Regions from separate parts of the Agarivorans sp. QJM3NY_25 genome, predicted to be linked through region 1. Evidence: predicted binding sites of a transcription regulator. Region 1 holds the regulator's gene; the other holds the start of a gene.
The links. The regulator MetJ, encoded in region 1, represses methionine synthesis genes. The targets are predictions, from matches to a motif close to TAGACGTCTAGACGTCTA.

Region 1 (4,219 bases):
TCTAAAGCTTGACTATGCATGGGGCAAATGAAGTCGCTGGTGTTTTTTTATCCGCGAATAGACCTTGAATACTTGCTAAGCGCGGAGCCATCCTATATGATCCGCCACCTAAAATTTATAGGCTCTGATAGAGTTGCTTTCGTGTGGTGTTTGGTGCCAATCGTGGTGATCAAATGGCGACGCGGCCCAAGTATTGAGGTAATCCATGAAAACTGATATCCATCCAACTTACGAACTACTTACTGCGACTTGTTCTTGCGGTAACGTAATCGAAACTAAATCGACTCGTACTGGTACTATGTTCCTAGACGTATGTGACAAATGTCACCCATTCTACACTGGTAAGCAACGTAACGTTGATACTGGTGGTCGTGTTGATCGTTTCAACAAAAAATTCGCTGTATTGGGCAAAAAATAAGCCAGCCTTATTTAAGCTTTACAGTAAAGAAAAAGCGCCGAAAGGCGCTTTTTTTGTGTCTGGTCATGATGCGAATGAGATATAAAGCAATTTTGCTCATAGCAGATTTGTATTTATTTTCGCTCAAATCGTTTTTCAGAAAGTCGCTTTACCTTTTTTGAGTTTTAGGGTTTTGCCATATAGCTAGATCTATAATGCTTGTCGTTGCCATCCACCATTTTTGGGCAGGTATAGTTTTGTCAGTTCAATTTCTCTTTCTTAGACTTTTATTTCGAAACAGTAGTAAAAAGTTGTACCGATCTGTGCGGGAATATCAGTTGCTTGTAGGGTCACTTTACCTCTCTTCCCTGACAGCACTGCGTTATTTGGAATAGTTTTTCAGGGCGTTCCTTTGTAATTCTTGACTGTCCATATATTCCGTAATCGAGAATAGTTGAAGAGATTTCAGAGCTTGTTTCTGTGCTCGTGCATCCTGAGAGAAAAATCAGGGGCAGTGTAGAGTAGTATCATTCTTATACTTAAAACATAATTCCATTTTCGCTAAGAACCGTAGTTGCAAGTGAATAATAAGCAACTTGGTAGTTATGTCGAATGGATTACTGAATTGCATTGTCTAGACGACCTTGTAGCTCAGGGGTTATTACGAAGCTGTTTGCCCTGCAACAACGCCCTTTCTATCTAAGGTGATTGAGTAAAAGTAGTCGCCTCTATGTTTTTAAATTCACATAACCTTTCTTATTATAATGTTTTTATTGACATGCACTTTAAATTCAATAGGTTATGTTTTTTTGAGAATGTTTAAGCGGAATGAATCTGTAGATATAGTTTCTTTATTTAGAGGGAGAAAACCATATTGAATTTTTGAAGGATTGTGTTGGGACGTTATATAGCAGTGTCAACAGTCGTAATTTAGAATTAAACAATTAAAAGGAATTTTTGCAATGAAAATATATTTTCAATTTGTAGTTAAGGTTATTTTAATCTGGTCGATTGCTGGGTCAAGCATTGCGGCAGTCATATTTACAGATGATTTTGATTCTGCCGCATCTCCTTTATGGGGAAATGAACAGGGTAGCTGGAATGATAAAGGTGGTGCATACCAGTCTACATCAGGGAATCAAGCATTTAGCTTGTTACCGACAGATTTAAGGGATTTTTCTGTTGAATTGGATATTAATGATGTATGGGATGGCGGTGTAGTTCTTCGTAGTTCATACAATGGGGGGCTTTTTAACGGAATAGCCTTAATCACAGGAGGTCTTGGTGGTGGAGGTACCGGGGTTTACTGGCACGAATTCGTAAATGGTGGCAATTCACCAGTTTTAAAGCATTCTGGTGCATTATTCCCATCTAAAAGTGATATTCATTTAAAAATCGATGTGTTCGGAGATACCTACTCAGCATTTGTGAATGGTACTTTGGTCACTACCTTAACTAGCAGTTTGTACAGCCAAGGACAAGTTGGCTTGTTTAATAACAGACTCGGTCAAAGTTTCGATAACATTAGTGTTTCATCTGTTCCCGAGCCATCCACGATATTTCTTGCGGCATTTGGTATTGCTGGCTTATGTATGCTTAGACGAAATAAAAAGTCATATAAAGTACAAGCAAGTGCTTAACTCTCTGCCGTGGGCGGTTGTTCCTGCAAGATAAGTGAGCTTATTCAAAAGTGTTTGTCTAGTATTTAACAAAAAAGCCGCTCAATGAGCGGCTTTGCAAAATCTTAATCTTCTTTATCCAATTCAGCTTCGGTGGCTTTTTCTAAGGCCGGGTCGGGTCTATCTTTTTGTAGATCGGCATCATCGGGCAGGGGTTGCCCAGTGTAAGCGTGTAAAAATGCTTCGCAGAGCAACTCACTGTTGGTGGCGTGCCGTAGATTGTTAATTTGTCTACGGGTACGCTCATCGGTCAGTATTTTCAATACTTTTAAAGGTATTGATACCGTTATTTTTTTTACTTGTTCGCTTTTTTTTCCGTGTTCAGCATAAGGGCTGATCCACTCACCATTCCAATCTGTCGACATACTTGAATACACACCAAACCAAAGAAACCCTATTGTAACGGGGGAAAAGCCACTTAGCAATCCAAGAGCAAAGACATTTAGACGTCTAGAAGTGTTGACGTCTTTATGGGGAGTGGTAAAGTGGCAGCATAATTAGAGGGAGTCAGTGAACACATGTCATTAAAAGATCTTCACGCCGCCACCATTGCGGTTCGCAGTGGTATTGAGAGTGATAGCCAACACGGAGCGGTGGTTCCGCCAATTTATTTGTCGAGTAATTATAGTTTCGCCGATTTTAAGCAAAAGCGGCAGTTTGACTACAGTCGCTCTGGTAATCCAACCCGTCAAATATTAGCCGATGCGATTGCCAACCTAGAGCATGGTGCAGGGGCGGTGATCACCAATACCGGCATGTCGGCCGTTCATTTAGTGACCGCTTTGTTAGCGCCTGGCGATTTGTTGATCGCACCGCACGATTGTTATGGCGGAAGTTATCGCCTGTTTGACAGTTTGGCGAAGAAGCAGGCCTTTGAAGTCGAGTTTATCGATCAAAATGATAGCGAGAGCTTGCAAACCGCCCTCGCCAAGCAACCAAAGTTAATTTGGTTAGAAACTCCCAGCAACCCGTTATTGCGGATTGTGGATATTCAAAAAATAGCTCAACAAGCGCATGCTGTGGGGGCTTTGGTAGTTGTGGATAATACGTTTTTGTCGCCTGTATTACAGAATCCAATTTTACTGGGGGCCGATATTGTGGTGCATTCGGCGACTAAGTATATTAATGGTCACTCTGATGTGGTGGCGGGTATGGTTGTGGCAAAAACTGAGTTATTGGCAGAAAGCTTGAGCTGGTGGGCGAATTGTCTAGGTTTAACAGGCTCAGCCTTTGATTCCTATTTAACTCTGCGGGGCTTAAGAACTCTGAAAGCACGGATGAATGTTCACCAACACAATGCTCAAACTATTGTTCAATGCCTGCAGCAGCAGCCTTTGGTGTCTGCGATTTATTATCCCGGCTTAGCAGAGCACCCCGGTCATGCGTTAGCCCAACAACAACAATCTGGCTTTGGTGCTATGTTAAGCTTTGAAGTTGCGTTAGATGAAACTCAAATGGTGAAATTTTTGAAAGGCTTACAGTTGTTTTCTTTGGCTGAGTCTTTGGGCGGGGTAGAGAGTTTAATCGCTCATCCTGCAACTATGACCCACGCGGCAATGTCGTCTGAGGCATTGGCTGAAGCGGGAATATCGGCGCAATTGTTACGGGTATCGGTTGGTTTAGAAGAAGCTGAAGATTTAGTGAATGATTTACAGCAGGCATTTGCCAATCTTTCGGTTGGCTAAAAGTTGTACAGGAGAACTTCATGTCGGTAGTTAATAGACATGTCCATAAATTTGGTGGCAGTAGCCTCGCTGACGCTAGCTGTTTCAAACGAGTGGCGGGTATTGTTGCGCAGCATTCACAAGCGCAAGATCTCATTGTGGTATCGGCTGCGGGTAAAACCACCAATCGTTTGTTGAATATCATTGATTTGGCGAAACAAGCCGATAATGCCGCTGCGGAAGCCTTAGCTGCTTTGATTCAGTTTCAGGCGCAGCTAGTTAAAGATTTATTGAGTGAATCGAGGGCGCAAGTGATCGAGCGAGAGCTTGTCGCAGAGCATCGACAAATTGCTCATTTGCTAGAGGCGGAGATTAATGCCTTTATCATTAACGAACTACTCTCTTATGGTGAGCGTTGGTCAGCAAGATTATTGGCTGCTCTTTTAAGTGAACAAGACTGTGCTGCGGAATGGATGGAT
Region 2 (4,219 bases), 370 kb from region 1:
GTTTTTTCAAGGTGGATTAATCAAGCACCGAACCACCCCTAAATTCTTTACCACCCAATACGATTACATGGTTCTGATTGCTCTTTCTGGCTTTGTTGGCGCAACCGTCGGTTTAGTGATCGCGATGTTTGAAGAACTGATTAATTGGGTTGGTGACTTTCGGATTCACTTAGTCGAGAGCGCTTCGCTAAGTCCTTTCTTAAGTATTATCGCAGGTGCCTTGATTGGCGCTCTGATCACCGCCTTGGGATTTTGGTTAACGGCTCGCTTTGCGCCGGAAGCTTCAGGAAGCGGGATCCCGCACTTAGAAGGCGCTCTGGATGGCTTACATGATATCCGTTGGCGTCGAGTGCTACCGATAAAGTTCTTCGCTGGGGCGCTCACCATCAGTTCCGGAATGGTACTTGGAAGAGAAGGTCCTTCGATTCAAATCGGTGGTTCGGTAGGTCGAATGTTTGCCGGCAGGGCCAAACGTTATCAACACGCCACCCATATCTTAACAGCGGCGGGTGCTGCCGCTGGTTTAGCGGCCGCCTTTAACGCCCCTTTGGCCGGCGTGCTATTTGTAATTGAAGAGATGCGGCCGCAATTTCGCTATAGCATTACCTCATTCAAATGCGTCACCTTGTCTAGCGCCGCGGCAACCATTGTGATGCGCTCGATTCATGGCCAATCGGCAGTGATGGATATTCCGAACTTTTCGATTCCAGCACTCAACTCTCTGTGGTTATTCGCTTTACTAGGAATTATTTTTGGTATTGTTGGCGTTAACTTTAACCGTTGGGTCTTGAGTACCACGGCTAAAGTACAACAGCTCCAAAAAAACCGAATTTCGCGGATCGTGATGACAGGTGCGGCATTTGGTGCAGTATTTGCGACCCTGCAAAGCTTGGTTCCCGATATCACCGGCGGCGGAGTAGAACTCATCACCGAGTTGTTTAGAAATCCAATTGTTTGGGGTGTTTGCCTGTTATTGTTTGTGCTTCGCTTATTTACGACCATTGCGAGTTTTGGTTCGGCTGCACCTGGGGGAGTATTCTCTCCCATGCTCGCACTGGGCACTCTGCTTGGATTAGCATATGGCAGCTTAATGGCAAGTTATTTTCCTGACCTGGTTCCTGAACCAGGCATCTTTGCCATTGCTGGCATGGGGGCTCTGTTTGCCGCAACAGTTCGAGCGCCAGTCACCGGCATCATTTTAGTGGTTGAGATGACCGATAACTACCAGCTCATTTTGCCGTTACTGGTTACTTGTTTAGGAGCGACCTTCATTGCCCAAGCCTTGAAAGGGAAATCACTATATTCTGAACTATTGAAGCAATCACTGCGTAACAATCCTGAAATCAAACGTCAGATCAACGAAAGTCACGAGGATAGTAAAACAAGCTAAACTCGCAATCGCTGTGCGTAAGGATCAGGCATTACGGTTCAAAATAGTAAATGACCCAGATATACAGCCATCACATCGGAAAGCTCGAGCCCAAAGTTAAAGTCATCGCCAAGAACGATAGCACAATTGCTGAGCTTGTTCTTTTCGTCCCTCGTCGGCAACACTCAGCAGCGACTTGTTATATGGTACATAACATTTGATTCAGCGCTTCCCAAATAAAAATCATCAGTAAAGTGGGCTTTAAGCCCGGTAACAGTATTGCTGCAAGCCCCCTGATTCAGTCGCGAGGGTAGCCATTCTCACAGATTATTCGCAGATTCATGATTTAATGAGCGAATAGAGTGGAAAAATAAAGTCAGCGAAACTAGAATAGACGTCCAGATGGTCATCCATCTATACGTCATCAACATTACATTCTAAGAGAGTCCAATCACATGACTACACACTTGTTTACTTCAGAATCAGTGTCTGAAGGGCATCCAGACAAAATTGCAGATCAAATTTCTGACGCTGTATTGGACGCAATTTTAACCCAGGATCCCAAAGCCCGTGTAGCTTGTGAGACTTACGTCAAAACGGGCATGGTGATGGTTGGCGGGGAAATCACAACCTCAGCCTGGGTGGATATTGAAGAATTAGCTCGCTCAACGGTACGAGAAATCGGTTATACCCACTCCGACATGGGTTTCGATGCAGATTCTTGTGCGGTATTAAACGTGGTTGGGAAACAATCTCCAGACATCAACCAAGGCGTTGACCGTGCTCGACCAGAAGAACAAGGTGCCGGAGACCAAGGTTTAATGTTTGGTTATGCGACCAACGAAACCGATGTGCTTATGCCAGCACCTATTACCTACTCTCACCTACTAGTCAAACGCCAAGCAGAGGTTCGCAAGAATGGAGTCTTAAGCTGGTTGCGCCCAGATGCAAAATCTCAAGTTACCTTTGCTTATGAGAATGGCATCATTACCGGGATCGATGCAGTAGTCCTTTCGACCCAACATTGCGACAGCATTTCCACCGAAGATTTGCGTGAAGCGGTAATGGAAGAAATCATTAAACCAGTGCTTCCAGCACAGTGGCTCAATGACAAAACCCAGTACCATATCAACCCCACAGGTCGTTTTGTCATTGGTGGGCCAATGGGCGACTGTGGCTTAACTGGCCGTAAGATCATTGTGGATACCTATGGCGGCATGGCGCGTCATGGCGGGGGGGCTTTCTCCGGTAAAGATCCATCAAAAGTGGATCGTAGTGCCGCTTATGCAGGCCGTTATGTCGCCAAGAATATTGTCGCAGCAGGTTTAGCAGAGCGTTGTGAGATTCAAGTGTCTTATGCGATTGGAGTCGCCGAGCCGACTTCTATTAGTATCGAAACCTTTGGTAGTGGTAAACTCGCTGAAGACAAATTGATTGCCTTGGTACGCAAGCATTTCGACCTTCGCCCTTATGGTATTTTGAAAATGCTCGACCTGGAGCGCCCCATCTATCAAGCCACAGCCGCTTATGGTCACTTTGGTCGCAACGAGTTCCCATGGGAACAAACCGATAAAGCCGAAGCCCTGAAAGCCGATGCTGGCCTATAAACCCAAGCTTCACTAGCTTGAAGCAGCCGAAAGCGTATAATCAGCGATTATCCTTTCGGCTTTTTGGATCTTAAGGTGCAACAACTTTCGCAACAGGTTGAAGCTTGCTTTCAACAAGCAGAACGCTTCTATCAACGTGCATTTACACGACCAGAAATCGTGTTATCGGCACGTCGCAGTAAAGTTGCGGGCAGCGCCAACCTAATTCAATGGCGACTACGCTTTAATCAGCATTTTTACCAACAACAACCACAACACTTCCTCGCTCAAACCGTGCCTCACGAAGTGGCTCATCTAATTTGCCACGCCCTCTATGGTCGAATCAAACCACACGGCAAAGAATGGCAAACCTTGATGCAACAGGTGTTCCACTGCTCACCTACAACCACCCATCGTTACTCCCTGGAAACTCTCGAGCTAAGCACGGTGATGTATCGCTGCCAGTGCCAAAACCATCAATTGGGGATCCGCCGTCATAATAAAGTACTGCAAGGGGCTCGCTATCAATGTAAACGCTGTAAACAAACCTTGGTTGCTCAATAAACCATAACTTGCCAGCCAAATGAGCAGCACTAACAACCGCAACGATTTGCAGGCTAGGCTTCGAGCGACGAACAGTTTATCCTTAACAACCTTATTTGCTTCAATTTTCACTCGCTCAGGAGCCGACACTTAGCATGCGTATTCCTCGTATTTATCAACCCTCCCCACTCAACGTTCAGCAAATCGTTGAATTAGATAGCGAGGCCGCCAACCATGTCGGTCGAGTATTACGGATGACAGCAGGCCAACACTTAGAGCTATTTAATGGCGACGGCAACAATTACTCCGCAAGTATCGAAAGTAGCGGCAAGAAGCAGGTGAGTGTAAAAATATTAACGCAACAACTTAATGCCAGCGAATCCCCCCTCAGGATCCATTTAGGACAAGTGATTTCCCGCGGTGACCGCATGGAATTTACCATTCAAAAATCGGTGGAACTGGGGGTCAATAAAATCACCCCACTCACCAGTGAGCGCTGTGGGGTCAAACTTAACCAAGAGCGTTTTGAGAAAAAACGCCAACAATGGCAAAAAATCGCGATTGCCGCCTGTGAACAATCAGGGCGCAGTGTCGTACCCGAGATCGCCGAACTACAGAGTTTTGAGCAGTGGGCTGGTGAAAACAGTCAAGCAATGAAGTTGAATTTGCATCCAAAGGCCCCATATAGCATTAAGACCCTCCCCATTCCGCTGCATGGCGT

Region 2: metK (methionine adenosyltransferase) is a predicted target of MetJ. The motif match lies at 1,761-1,778, and genes of this name have one in related genera.

The regions. Positions count from the first base shown of each region.
Region 1 is NZ_CP194041.2:4,403,223-4,407,441, reverse strand. Features, by position in the region: gene rpmE (50S ribosomal protein L31) at 206-418, shown strand; gene ACRRSW_RS20165 (PEP-CTERM sorting domain-containing protein) at 1,360-2,037, shown strand; gene metJ (met regulon transcriptional regulator MetJ) at 2,142-2,441, opposite strand; gene metB (cystathionine gamma-synthase) at 2,595-3,761, shown strand; gene metL (bifunctional aspartate kinase/homoserine dehydrogenase II) at 3,782-4,219, shown strand, end outside.
Region 2 is NZ_CP194041.2:4,029,245-4,033,463, forward strand. Features, by position in the region: gene clcA (H(+)/Cl(-) exchange transporter ClcA) at 1-1,390, shown strand, start outside; gene metK (methionine adenosyltransferase) at 1,825-2,976, shown strand; gene ACRRSW_RS18325 (SprT family zinc-dependent metalloprotease) at 3,052-3,519, shown strand; gene rsmE (16S rRNA (uracil(1498)-N(3))-methyltransferase) at 3,654-4,219, shown strand, end outside.